DNA from 3 places in the Ruegeria sp. YS9 genome. Region 2 is predicted to be linked to each of the others. Evidence: riboswitches for the same ligand, from Rfam matches in the RefSeq annotation. Region 2 holds a riboswitch; each other region holds the start of a gene.
What was found. Region 2 has a riboswitch for cobalamin ahead of NOR97_RS18665 (DUF1636 domain-containing protein). Riboswitches for the same ligand answer to the same signal wherever they lie in the genome.
Positions count from the first base shown of each region.

Region 1 (4,470 bases), on a different replicon from region 2:
GATCTTGGCTTTACCATTCAGGATGCATGCGCACTTCGCGAATTGTCCAAAGCGCCCGAGCAAGCTTGTCGTGACGTCGAAGACGTTGCAACAAGACATCTCGACAACGTCAGGTCAAAAATCGCCGCCCTCCAACGGTTGGAGCAAGCACTGGCAGAACTTGTGCAGACCTGCACCGAGGGTGCGGCCTCATGCCCCCTGCTAACGGCGTTGCTCAACGAGCCTTTCGTCAAAGATGTCATTAGCGGCCACTAATTGCAGCGCCTGGAAAACCGAAACTGGCTATCTCAGCTTGCGGAGGAGCGGCTTCATTGTCCCGGTATTCCGTAACCCTCAGCGATGACGGCCGATCTCTGTTGTATTTTTGTTGAATGAGAGAATTGCGATCAGCTTACCCTCTAATTCGCTCTGTTAGCTATGCCGGGCTGGTGATGGCGTGGATGCTCTGATGCTGTCAACTAAGGAAGAAATACCAAAGAATCTGCAAATTTTTGCCGCTTTACCCCTAGAGGCTAAGAAGCTGTTGCAATTCCCCTAAGCACATGAAGGCTTGGAATAAAACACATTGGCCGGGGAAGTTTGGATACTTTAGAGGAACGAGCATGGAGAAGGCAGATATGACAAATCCCACTTTAGTTCAGGGAGTGTTATCGAAAAACCTGCTGGGTTATCTCCCAATGGTCTGTTTTATATGCAGCTTTTTTGTGTCTGCCGCTGCGTCGCAAGCATCTGAGCTTCCCTCGATCGGTCTTGATAGAAAGATTGAAGCGCCATCGGGTGCCAAAACACTATGCAAAGATTATTCGTGGGCGTGCGCGAGCGCTCGTAGTTCTGGTCTCTCCGTGGCGCAAGAAAATCAGATCGTTAAAACGATCAACACGCGCGTCAATCGAAGGATTCGTGCCGTTTCGGATCAAAGCCAATATGGGACAAAGGAGTACTGGACACTGCCGACGCAAGGGTCAGGAGATTGCGAAGACTTCGCTTTGCAAAAGAAGTTTGAACTTGTGCAGAATGGTTTGGATCCTACGAAGCTACTAATTGCGACTGTCTTGGACACCAATCGCAATGGCCATGCTGTTCTTGTCTATCGCTCGAGTGAAGGCGACTTGGTTCTGGACAATGTTACCAACAGGATCAAAACGTGGAAGGAAACCAGGTATCTATTCCTAAGAATACAGGACCCACTACACCCTGACCGTTGGGTGCAGGTTTTTAGCGGCTAAAAGCAAATGTGGCGCGCCCTCGAGACGCGCCACGATAAGCTTTGGTCCTGCGACTACCAGTTGTTTCGCGGCAACCCCAGTTTAGGGCACCGCTTCAAACTTTGGTCAAGCTTCCGCAGCGTTGTACAAGCGCGGAGTCACCAGACCTGTGCTGTTCAAACCGCGCATCGCCTTGGCTGCCGCAAGCACTGCTAGATCAGCAATCGGCTCGATGACTATTACCAGCATATAGGCACCGCCAAAGGACAGAACCGACGCCATAGTTTCAGCACCAAATCCCTGGCCGTAGAAAGCCCAGAACGCAACCCATGCGACTACTCCCCCCTGATACATCGCACTCAGGGCAAGAGCTTGGCCATATTTGAGGTCAACATATGCTGTACCGGGTGCAATGATGCGGCTGGCCAATGCTTGTAGCGCAAATAGCGGCACCAGCAGAGTGGTTAGGTTGATGAAGTACTGCGGAAGATCGAACGGGGCAAAAAACACCCCCTGAATCAGCAGACCGGCTGCCAATCCAAAAGCCGCGGGTGCAGCACCGAGAAGCAGGAACAGCGTCGACCCCAGAATGAAGTGGACTTCAGAGACACCAACCGGGAAGTGTGGCAGGACTTCAAAGAAAAGGAAGACACCAACGGTGGCGAGCACCGAGCGCATGACAAAAGATGCAGGTCCATTCGCACGCAATGTGGAAAACGTTTCTTTCGCTGCGTAAGTAGCCGCGCCTGCGGCGGTAACATAGGAAAGCGCGATTTTGGCACCATTCACGATGCCCGGTTCGATGTGCATTTTATTTCTCCCTACCGCCTCACCCGGCGGCTTGTCAGGTTGAATCGGCCGTAAGGCCGACAGATACAGTCTGGGCATAGCCCGGCGTTTTACGGCAGGTCTCCTGACTCGCGGGTGCTCGCTCCGCCAACCTTCCCGGTTCCATTACGAACCAGTGGTGTCTTGGCATCGCTCTCCGCTCACAGTTGCGGGGGCAGTTACGGAATTGGCGCCGTTAAAAACACCGAACCGTATTCCCATTTAATCCTTTTGGCTTCCGCCATCAGGAACCGAAAACAATTCACCGCTACAATGGCGGCTTCGTTTCTGTCAATTGTCTTTGCGACCTAGTCCGAAGTAGACTCGACCGAAGTAGGGTTCACGCAACCGGCGACATGGTCGACTAGGTAAACCAAGTGTTACCTGAAGCCTCTTGAAGCTCTAGCTGCTAGAGGCTTTAAGACTCGAATTTGATCGCGAAAATGCGATGCAAATACATTAAACTTGTGAACCAGGACGAGATCTATGCTGACAAGGCGCCATTTCATTCAATCAACCACTGCGCTGTTCTCCGCGTCTGCGGCCAGTCCATTGATCGCCAAAACATGGCCAACCTCGTCGCAAAAGACCTATTGGGACAGCCAGGTCACGCCATTTGATTACGATCCAGCGACCTCAAATCCATGGGGCGTTCATGACCGTTTTTTACCACGACGTGTCGTAGCAAATGATGGTTTGGTTCCTGGTGACATCCATGTCGATGCCGTCGCGCGCTATCTTTACCATATCGAGGAAGGCGGGACAGCAATGCGCTATGGCGTAGCGATCGCGCGTGGGAACCTTTACGAGCCCGGTACCTATGCTATCCGGCGCAAGGTCGAGTGGCCACATTGGACACCAACGGCTTCAATGATCGAGCGCAACCCCGAATACGCGGAATTTCGGGATGGCATGGAACCCGGGCCAAGTAATGCTCTCGGCTCTCGAGCCCTTTATCTATACGTTGGGGATCGAGATACTTATCTCAGAATCCACGGTACACCTCAGCCCAGAAGCATCGGTGGTCGCGCAAGTTCTGGATGTGTTAGAATGATCATGGCCCATATCAATGATCTCTACCCACATGTAAAAATCGGCTCGACCGCATACTTATACTCGGCCGAAGATAGCGTCACAGCCCGCTCATAAATTTTGGGCAGCGTAGGTGGACGTCGCTGCCCTCTTTTTTTATCAGGCGTCGCGCGCGGCGCAGATCGGAGCGCCATTCGTCGCGCGCAATGGTACCAATGTCGTCTCGACAGGTCCGCTGTGCTCATACCAGAAGCAATTGTCATCTGGTAAAAGGCGTGCCGTAGCCAGATCCTGCCCCGGCCCTGCCAGTGCAACGACCGAATCTGGCAGGTTACCTGGTTCGAATGCTTTGCTTTTGCCCCCTGTGAACTGGGCTGAGCAACCGGCAGTAATCGAGACTAACGTGATGGTAATTGCGATCCGTTTCTGCATTGACCTGTTCCAAATTTTTTACGTCTTCTGCGACTAGATTGCATTCACGCGGCCAGCCCGCAAGAAGGAATGAAGCATCAATATCGCGGGCAACGAACCGGATTGAAAAAAAATTGAAAAAGGTATTGAAGCTCTAGTTGCTGTAGGAACTATTTGCAAAGGACCGCAGAGATTCTTGAGGTCTAACTATGTCATCCGATACCCACAACCACGACCATGACCACGAAAATAGACAAGGTCACAACGCGTGCGGCAGTAGCGGGTGTGGTGACATCGCGCCCGTCGGTCCGATTCCCGAAGGTGGCAGAAGCTTTCAGGTCTCTGGCCTTGATTGCGCCGAAGAGGTTGCGATCCTGAACCGGGTTATCGGCCCGAAAGTTGGTGGTGAAGAGCATCTCGCTTTTGATGTCATCAACGGTCGAATGACGCTTCTTGAAAGTGCTGCCAAGATGTCTGACGAAGATGTCATGCTGCTGGTTGCCAGTACTGGTATGACCGCCAAACCATGGGATGACGGAAATGCCGCTCAGGACCAGGCGGCGCATATTGCACGTCAGCGGCGGTTCACCATCCTCAGCGGAGGGTTTTGGGCAGCGGGTTTTGGCTGGCACATTTTCGAAACAGGCATGGGCGGTGCGCTCGGGCTGTTTTCGGGACATGGTGAGGTTCCGATGCCTTTGCCCGAGGCAGCTTTGTTCGCGGTCGCGATCTTGTTTGGCGTCTGGCTGGTGGCGCCCAAGGCCTGGTCTTCGGCGCGACGCCTTTCACCGGATATGAACCTGCTGATGGTGGTTGCCGTCTGTGGCGCTATCGCTTTGGGCGAGTTCTTCGAAGCGGCAACGGTGGCATTCTTCTTTTCGCTCTCGCTTTATCTGGAAAGCTGGAGTGTCGGACGGGCTCGGAACGCGGTATCCGCGCTGCTTGATCTGGCCCCCCCGACGGTTCGGCTGGTTCGTGCTGACGGCTCAGAGGC
Region 1 covers NZ_CP102411.1:97,138-101,607, reverse strand. The annotation lists gene NOR97_RS20230 (MerR family transcriptional regulator) at 1-255, shown strand, start outside; gene NOR97_RS20225 (transglutaminase-like cysteine peptidase) at 603-1,226, shown strand; gene NOR97_RS20220 (energy-coupling factor ABC transporter permease) at 1,332-2,015, opposite strand; cobalamin riboswitch at 2,091-2,304, opposite strand; gene NOR97_RS20215 (L,D-transpeptidase) at 2,520-3,182, shown strand; gene NOR97_RS20210 (hypothetical protein) at 3,225-3,497, opposite strand; gene NOR97_RS20205 (cation-translocating P-type ATPase) at 3,686-4,470, shown strand, end outside.
Region 1: it holds a riboswitch for cobalamin, as region 2 does, so the genes downstream of both, NOR97_RS20220 (energy-coupling factor ABC transporter permease) here and NOR97_RS18665 (DUF1636 domain-containing protein) in region 2, are expected to answer to the same signal.

Region 2 (4,470 bases):
GCAAAACGCCGCCAACGGCAACGTCCAGATTCCCAGGACATCCCCCGTGACGGTGATCACCAGAACGGCGCCGGCAGCTGCACCAGAGGACAGACCGAACAGAAACGGATCTGCCAGATCGTTTCGCGTCGTTGTTTGCAAAACAACACCTACGACGCCCAGTCCCGCACCAATCACGGCGGCAAACAGGGCGCGGGGCAGGCGAAGGTCGAAGACGATCCGGTGCAAAGGCGACATGTCTCCGTCCACCAGACCGGTTCCAAGGCCGATGGCTGAAAAAACTTCGCGCACGGGGATTGGGGTGGTCCCGTAGACGATGGACAACAGCAAAAGGGCGGTCAGAACAACCGCCCCCAGCAAAATCAAACGGCCCAATTGGACCATATCAGTTGATCTCCGGGTGCATCGCCTTCGCCATCTTCTCGATCGCCTCGATATTTGCCGGACCGGGCGTCAGTTCCTCGTAACGCAGGCCAATCCAGCGCTCGTTCTTTACCGCGTCCGTTTGTGACATCACCGGGTGATCCTTGAGGAACTGGAAAGTGTCCTCTGCGCCGTTGCCGGACTGATAGTCGAGCAGCACCAGAAATTCCGGGTTGGCCGCGGCGACGGCCTCCCACGACGTGCGGCCCCAGCTGGTATCCAGATCATGCGTCACGCTCTCGCCACCCGCGGCTGCGATCATTGCATCGGGAATGGCGAACTTGCCGGCGGTAAACGGAGCATCGGCCGGCCCGTCCAGCAGGAACACGCGGGGCTTTGCCAGATCGGCTGTTTTTGCTTCGATGGCGGACAGTTGGTCCTTCCAGCGGGCAACCAGCGCCTCGGCCTTGTCCTCGACCTGCATGACCGTGCCCAGACGCAGAACGTCATCAAACAACAGGTTCATGCTGGCCTCGGGGCGATCCTTGTCCAGATGCACGCAGCTTTCGGACAGGATCATGGTCTTGATACCAAAGGGTTCCAGCGTGTCGGGCGTGACGTCACCGCCGGGTTTCATGCCATAGTACCAACCGGCAAAAAACAGATCGGGTTCGACGGCCACAAGGTTTTCAATGGTCGGGTATTTGGGGGCAAGCTCTGGGATATCGCCACGCTGAGCATCAAAATCAGGGCTTGTTTTGTACCAGCCGGTAATTCCGGTAAGCCCCACGATCTTGTCCTGAAGGCCGAGCGCAAAGGCCATATCCGTCATGTTCATGTCATGCACGACCAGACGTTCCGGCGCCGAGTCAAAAGCCAGCGGTTCGCCGCAATTGTCCACGGTGACGCCCTCTGCTGCCACCCCACTTGCCAAGCCAGCGAAGACGACCACTGGCCAGAGTTTCTGCATCATATGTAAGCTCCTGTTATTATGACAGTTTCCGTTTTCGGATATCCAGTGCGGGGATCATGCGGCCTTCGTGCTGAAAGCACAGATAATCCACGCCGAATGTCTCACGCACCCGGTCTGGGGTCAGAACTTCGCCAACAGGCCCGAACCCTGTCAGACGCGTGGCTTTCATCAACGCCACATGGCTGGCGAATTCCGGGATCATGACCAGATCATGGACGATCATGACGACCGTTACCCCCAGATCAGCGACCAGAGACAGCATGTGCCCCTTGGCATCGGGGTCCAGATGGTTGGTTGGCTCGTCCAGAAACAGCAACGACGGATTCTGGGCCAGCGCGCGCGCGATATGTGCGCGCTGACGTTCTCCGCCCGACAGTTGACCCATCGTCTTGTTGGCAAAATGCGACAGCTCGGTCGTCGTCAGCACCCGTTCAAGATCAGCCTTGTGCTGAGCCACCGAACGTTCGCCCTGAATCGGGATTTGTCCCAGCGCAACGTAGTCTTGCAGGCGCATCCGTCCGTCGGGCATTTCCTGCTGTCCGACCACAGCAATGGAGCGGGCGCGTTGGCGGGCGGACAGGGTACGAAGGCTTTGGCCTTCTATCCAAACATCACCCAAGGCAATCCGTTCAATCCCGCACAGCAGTTTCAATAGAGTGGTCTTACCGGCGCCGTTCGGCCCGGCGATTGCCAGAATTGATCCTTCTTCCAGACGAAAGGATACATCCTGCAACAGGATATCACCATTGAGCGCGTAGTACTCCAGATCCTCGGCAACCAGAAAGCTCATGATGTCCCTCGGGATGGCAAAGCGGGTATTCGCGACAGGGTCTTTGCGAAAAGGGCAGGAGGGCGGTCCGAAGCGCTGGTCCAGCCATCGTCGCTGTCGCCGAACTGGGTCGCGAATTCGACCAGGGCATCCAGGTCGTGTGATGTCTTAATGTCGCCGAACAGGTACTGCGCTTTGCCTGCGGCCTGAAATCCGACGGTCATGGCCCGTTCACAACCTGCCATACAGGCCACCATTCGGGTTTCAAAACCGTCAGGCAGCTGAGCATCCAGCGCGTCTTGCGCAGCCTCGGCAGGCATCGTCCCCTGACATGTTGAACAGATCAGAACGTAGTGATCAGAATAGCAGGTCATTGCCGTCTCCGTCGTTTGCCAGATGCAGACAGAGGGCACATACCCAGATATTACGCAAACGCGCCATCAAGCCTCCTTCGGGGACGCCCCGCCCCGGGTTGGTTACCATGCGATGGCAGGTCTCCTGACTTGCGGGTCAAGGCTCGGCCCACCTTCCCAACCCATACGGGTCAGTGGTGAAGTGGCGTCGCTCTCCGCTTACAGTTGCGGGGGCAGTCACGGACTTGGCACATTCCAGCGCCGCACCGTGTTCCCATTTTCATCCCTTACGGAACCATCCCGCTCAGCTAGTCCGGCTATGCCAGACTTGTCAAGCGGCAGGCGAAAGGGTGGTGGATGGAATTGCAACAGTTGAGCCAGCGATCCTGCTGCGCCAGCCCGGACCGAACGGTGTCAATAGTCTGATACAAGAAGAAAATCCGGATCGGTATCTTCCTCGACCTTCGAAAACCGTGGGATCGGCTCTTCGAACACATTGTCCGTACGGTCGTCATTCACGGTCGATACCTCGCCAATAAGGCAATCGCCGCGCTCGGCCCAGAAAGCGTGCCAGATGCCGGGCATCAAAGTTACGCTTTGCCCCGGCTTCAGCCGCAAGTGTTCTCCGGGTTGCAAGGTTACAGGGCAGGCATCGCTTGGGACCGTCACCGGGTTGTCGCGGTCGACGCCACCGTTTGGATCCGAGGCATGGATTTCCAGAACGAGGTCGCCGCCGCCCCGGTTTATGATGTCTTCTGCCTTGACGATATGCCGGTGCATCGGAGAAAGCTGATTGTCTTTCGAGATCAGTAGTTTCTCCGCATAGAGCATCCCGCGCCCGGATTTCAGATCCTTCGCCTCGCCATTGCGCAGAGTGAACAGAAACAGTCCAAGTTCGTCGAAACGGCCTTGTGCGTAATCGGTTATGTCCCATCCCAGCCCGCGGCCGCGGATCGTTTCCGCCAGAGGGCTGCGCATTTTCTCGGGCGACCAATCCGCAAAGGGTGGCAACACGGCACCGAAGGACTGAATGAATGCTTGTGCCTGGGTCTTGATACGGTTGATTTCGGATCGTTTCATCATGCCATCCCGCAGGTCAAAGCTCGTGCGCCCAGGGGGGTTCCGCCCCGGCTCGGGAAACGGTCACGGCCGCCACGTCAGCGCCCAGCTCCATGGCTGCTTGCAGGCTTTCAGCCGTCAATCCGCGCAGACCTGATTTGGTCAGATGCCCTGCACGGCTGAGACCGGTCAGGACGCCGGCGTTGAACGTGTCACCTGCGCCGATCGTGTCGACCACTTCAACGGGCTTCACAGGAACCGAGACTTCGGAACCATCCGCCAGATAGCCGTGCGCCCCGTCGCTGCCACGCGTGACGATGACAACGGAAGGACCCGCCTGCAACAGCACAGACGCCTTCGCGTCTTCGGATTCAGCGCCCGGAATGATCCAGTCCAGGTCCTCGTCTGAAACCTTGACGATATCCGCTTGTGAGATCATGCGGTTCAAACGCGCTCTGAACCGGGTTTGATCCTTGATGAAACCCGGGCGGATATTCGGATCCAGCATCACCGCCCGGTCGGAACCGTGGCGGTCCAGAAGGGCGGCATAGGCATCTGCGCAAGGTTCACAGGCAAGGCTGATTCCGCCGAGATACAGGGCTGAGACAGCAGGAAGCTGATCGGGCATGTCTTCTGGCAGCAACATCCGGCCCGCGGTGTTTTCATCAACAAAGCTGTAAGTCGCGTGCCCTTCCGAGAGCTGCACAAAGGCAAGCGTGGTAGGACGGTCCGAGATGATCACATGTGTCGTGTCCACATGACTGGCTTTCAGCGCATCGATCAATTGCTGGCCGAACATGTCCGATGACAAACCTGTCAGCATCCCAACCGGAACACCCAGACGTCCCATCGCGACGGCTGTGTTCAGAACTGCACCACCGGTATGTGGCACAAAGCCCAGTGCACCCGACACGGTCGGTTCTGAGATCATATCTATCAGCGCTTCACCACAG
Region 2 covers NZ_CP102410.1:519,335-523,804, reverse strand. The annotation lists gene NOR97_RS18680 (iron ABC transporter permease) at 1-384, opposite strand, end outside; gene NOR97_RS18675 (ABC transporter substrate-binding protein) at 386-1,336, opposite strand; gene NOR97_RS18670 (ABC transporter ATP-binding protein) at 1,353-2,126, opposite strand; gene NOR97_RS18665 (DUF1636 domain-containing protein) at 2,123-2,479, opposite strand; cobalamin riboswitch at 2,576-2,773, opposite strand; gene NOR97_RS18660 (D-lyxose/D-mannose family sugar isomerase) at 2,873-3,538, opposite strand; gene NOR97_RS18655 (carbohydrate kinase) at 3,555-4,470, opposite strand, start outside.

Region 3 (4,470 bases), 260 kb from region 2:
GATCAGACCCAGGCAGAGACCGCTGAAACCAGCCGCAAACACAATGTCCGCGCGGGTCAGGGCAAATTCCTGAAGCAACGGCATACGCCCGGAAAACCCCCGGCACTTCATCGCGGCCAGGATGCGTTCCGATCTTTCGATCGCGCGCACAAGCATCATGCCCACAAGGTAGCCAAAGCTGCGATATGTGTGCCAGTTTGTTGCTGGCCGAAAACCGCGCACCTTCATGGCGGCGCGCAAGCGCAGGTATTCTTCCCGCAACACCTCGATATACCGGATCGTGAACATCAGCAGGTAAACCAGCTTTTCCGGGCACCGCAGACGATGCAAGGCGTGACCCAGAGTGACTGGCTCCATCGTGCCGACCAAAACCATCAGGGACAGGATCACGGCATTGGCGGTCAAAGCAATCTCGACCGCTTTCCAGAAACCCTGCCAGCTTGCGGGGAATCCCCAAAGCGTGAACATCGGGGCTCCGGGCATGGAAAAGGGCAGCAGGACCAGCATGAACAGGATGAACCCATCCATCATGGCCATTCGCTTCAACGTCTTTCGCCACGGCAGACGGGAAACTATCAGAAGCGAAAGCGACACTGTCAGCGCCACGCAAAGCGCGCCGAGGGATGACAGCGCCACGGTCACGACAGCAAAAGCAACCGCCATGACGATACGCATCCGGGGATCCAGCTGGCTGATCAGACCGTCCGGCCCGTCACCGGCTTCGGCCAGTGTTTTTTCTTGGTGCCCCAGAACGTGTGCCATCAGGACGCCAGCTTGCGGCGGGCCGCCATGTAAAAGCCCAGACCGAACAGACCAACGATGTACCCGATCCCGCCAAGGATGGTTTGCAGGTCATTCTGTTCGCGATAGGCCGCAATCTCGCGCCTGAGCGGGCGCAATTCATCACGCACGGCTTTGGCGATAACCTGCTGTTCTTCGACGCTGAGAGAAGCCGCCGAACCGCTGGCCGGTGTCAAAGCAGCCGAAGACGAGTCTCCGGTTTCTGCCACGGCAACACCCAGAACCCGCGCGACATCTTCGGCAGACATCGTGACTTCGGCCACATGCCCGGCGCCAAGGTCAGCAAAGAAGGTGTGCGCCACGGCCGAGGTCGGCGTGTAGACAAAGAAACCGTCCGCATCCGTGACCGATCGACCCAGCTCGGCCCCGTCCGGGCCGGTGACAATGACCTCGGTCCCGCTTGCCATATCACCGTTGGAAAAGCCGATCTCGCCCTCGATCACGTCTCCCGACTCGAAAACGCCGGCTATGACCTTGTGCGCCAGGGCAGGCACGGGCGCACAGCACACAGCCAGTATGACAACCAGATGTTTCATGTGGTTGCTCCTCTGAAAAACAGTTCGGGCTTGACCTTGCGCGCCAACAAGACGGCGAACCCGGTCAAAATCGCCTCGATGGCCATGACTGGAATATGGGCGAAGAAAACAAGCTTGGCAGCGGGCAGGAACTCATCCCCCGACAGCGCCAGGGAAATCGCGACCATGCCGGTTGTCGCCGCAATTGCAAATGCGCCGCCGACACCACCCCAAATCGCACCATGCAAAGGTGTCCCGCGCGCGATCAGACGACCGAACAGCATTCCGGCCACCACCGCGGGCAGGGCGATATTGACGGTGTTGATCCCCAGCACCGTCAACCCGCCAAAGCCGAAAAAGACCGCCTGTAACAAAAGCCCGACGAACAAAGCCGGGAATGCGGCCCAACCAAGCAGCAGCCCGGCCATGCCGTTGAGGATCAAATGGACCGACGACGGACCAATGGGTACGTGGATCAACGATGCTACGAAGAAACTGGCTGACAGCACACCGGCAGTGGGGATGCGATCAAGATCCAGAGACCTGAGACCCATGGCGATCCCGCCCGCGGCCGCTATGGCGCCGCCAACAACAACCGGGTTGGAAAGGGCTCCGTCGACGATGTGCATTCGGGGTTACTCCAGATCCCAGGCGCGAATCCAGATCACCGCATCCTGGCTGAGTTCTTTGCCCTCATGTTCGGTTGCCGGACCGGAACCAAGTGCTGCGAAACCCCAGTAGCCGGCTTTTGGAACGCCGAACGAAAAATACCCGTTGTCGTCAGATATGGCGACCACCGCACCACCCGGCATAGGGGACACTTTCGGTGCAGAAGCGGCCGCGCTGTCCATGTCGGGTTCGGCGGCCATGTATTCGATCTCGATCTCGGCCCCCGCAACCGGCTGACCATCAGCCAGCACACGGCCCGTGAAGGTTGAACCCGCGATGATGTTGGTCGGCTTGTTCAGCGGGATAATCTCGGTCGGCAGACCCACGGGATTCATCCAGTCGGTCGGTAATTCGTTGCGGTTCAGGAAGGCTTTGGTGAGCTGTTGGATATAGATGTCTTCGGATTCCTCATAGTAAGGCTGAGGAACCGTCACCAGCACATAGTCACCCGACCGTTTGACCGGGACACTGCCTTTGAACGCCGCGCCCTCGTTTTGCCCGCCGGTGAACCGGATAGGTTCCAGCGTATCCAGCAAATCGGTCTTTTCACCGTTGTGGATCACATAGAATTCCTGCGGCTTTTCCAGATCCATGACATGGCCGTTTTCGAACGGATGCCAGAAAACCAGCTTGACCGGCACATCACCCGGTTTCTCGATCATGGTGTCGGTGGTGTATTCCAAAAGGAAATGCGCATTTGCCATGGCAGGAAGTGCCATCACGGCAGCGGCTGCACTGAGCAGCGTTTTCATGAACAGTCGTCCTTGTCCCGTCGCGCCAATCCCGGCGCGAAATTCGTTTTGACCACGGGACATTCGACGCCAAATTACCCTTTCAGGCATCCTGGTCCGACGCACATCCCGTCGCCGATTAGGAGTGCCCGTTAGAGGGCACATGTCCGGCAGGTATCCTGACTTGCGGGTCAAAGCGTTGGACTGGCCTTCCCGGGCAAACCCCAGTGGCGTTTCAGCCCTGCTCGCCGCTTACAGTTGCGGGTGCAGTTGCGGAATTGGGCCTGAGCCCGCACCGCATTCCCTATTGATTCCAGAGCAAGCCCCGGAACCGGACATGCCGAGCGGCTTGCCAGACAACTCAGCCCTCGGTCAACGAAAATGTGCCGTGGCCGTCGAAAAAATGCTGAATTCGGCAGTTCGGGCGGGTAAATCGACTTCGTGAAAAATCCAAGGCAGCAGGATGATTTCATGCCTAAGCTTCTGAAAGATACCGTTCCGACAACGGCAGGCTTGCCGCGCCCAGTGAGCGTGCTTCCGGGCCCACGGTCCCTTCCAGCACCACGGGGCGCTCAAGACCGGTCAGGTTCAGCTTGGACAGTTTGTCTTCGACCATTTCAACCAAACGCGCCTTGATGTCCTGCGGCATCCAGCCGTCAATCTTCACGCATTCGAAATCTATCAGGCTACAGGATGAGACAATCGCATGGGCAATCCCGCTCGCCGTCCGTTTCAACCAGTTTTCCAGTTGAACATTTGGCACATCCCAACGTTCGGTCGTTTCCCATAAAGACTGCGAGGTCGCCCCTGCTGTCGTGATCGCACGCTCGAGCACATAAAGGCTGGCCACGTCGATAAGCGGCCTGACACCGCCCGTACCATCCGGCACAGGCAGGGGGCCGATCGCCCCCGAGTTTCCACGCCCCGAAAAGATCGCGCCATTGAGAACCACACCGCCGCCAATGAAAAACCCGATATAGAAATACAGAAAATCCCTTGGTCCATCGGCCGGACCGAATACCAGTTCCGCACCACAAGCCGCCGTTGCGTCATTTTGCAGAAAAACCGGCATATCGAGGCGACCAGCCAGGTCAGCCTTCAGGTCTGATACGCGCCACGGGTCCATTTCTTCCTGAGGAACCTGAAGGGCCTGGGCCCAGTCCCACAGGTAGAACGGCATGGCAATTCCAAGACCCGCAATCCTGCCTTTGGCCTCGGGCGACATGGATGACATCATTTTGCCCAGACTCTGCGTGGAAAACTCCAAAGTGGCTTTCGGCGTTGGATAGTCATAGGTTCGCCGCTTGCGTTGCCGCACGTTTCCCACAAAGTCAGTCAAAACCAGCTCGGTACTGCGGCGCCCGACCTTGAGCCCAAAGAAAAACGCACCATCCGGGTTGAGACGCATGGGAACGGAAGGTTGCCCGACTTTCCCGCGGACCGGTTCACCGCGCAGAAGCAACCCATCCTTTTCCAATTGACGCATGATGACGGAAACCGTTTGTGCCGACAGTCCCGTCATGCGCGCGAGTTCGGACTTCGCAAGGGCCTGATGACGTCGGACAAGCGACAACACCAGCCGTTCGTTGCGGGCCCGCATGCCGCTTTGATTGGTTCCGCGCACCACTGACCCCTGTGAACCAATCGAATTTTTCCGTGATGATTTTTCCGGCACGACCACCCCTTTCCTGCTGAAGGATGGGAAAGCCCGCCCGCCCTGTCAATAATAATTAAGAGTGATTTATTTATTGACT
Region 3 covers NZ_CP102410.1:262,636-267,105, reverse strand. The annotation lists gene cbiQ (cobalt ECF transporter T component CbiQ) at 1-762, opposite strand, end outside; gene NOR97_RS17560 (cobalt ABC transporter permease) at 762-1,337, opposite strand; gene cbiM (cobalt transporter CbiM) at 1,334-1,945, opposite strand; gene NOR97_RS17550 (DUF4198 domain-containing protein) at 1,952-2,737, opposite strand; cobalamin riboswitch at 2,868-3,067, opposite strand; gene NOR97_RS17545 (ROK family transcriptional regulator) at 3,192-4,316, opposite strand.
Region 3: it holds a riboswitch for cobalamin, as region 2 does, so the genes downstream of both, NOR97_RS17550 (DUF4198 domain-containing protein) here and NOR97_RS18665 (DUF1636 domain-containing protein) in region 2, are expected to answer to the same signal.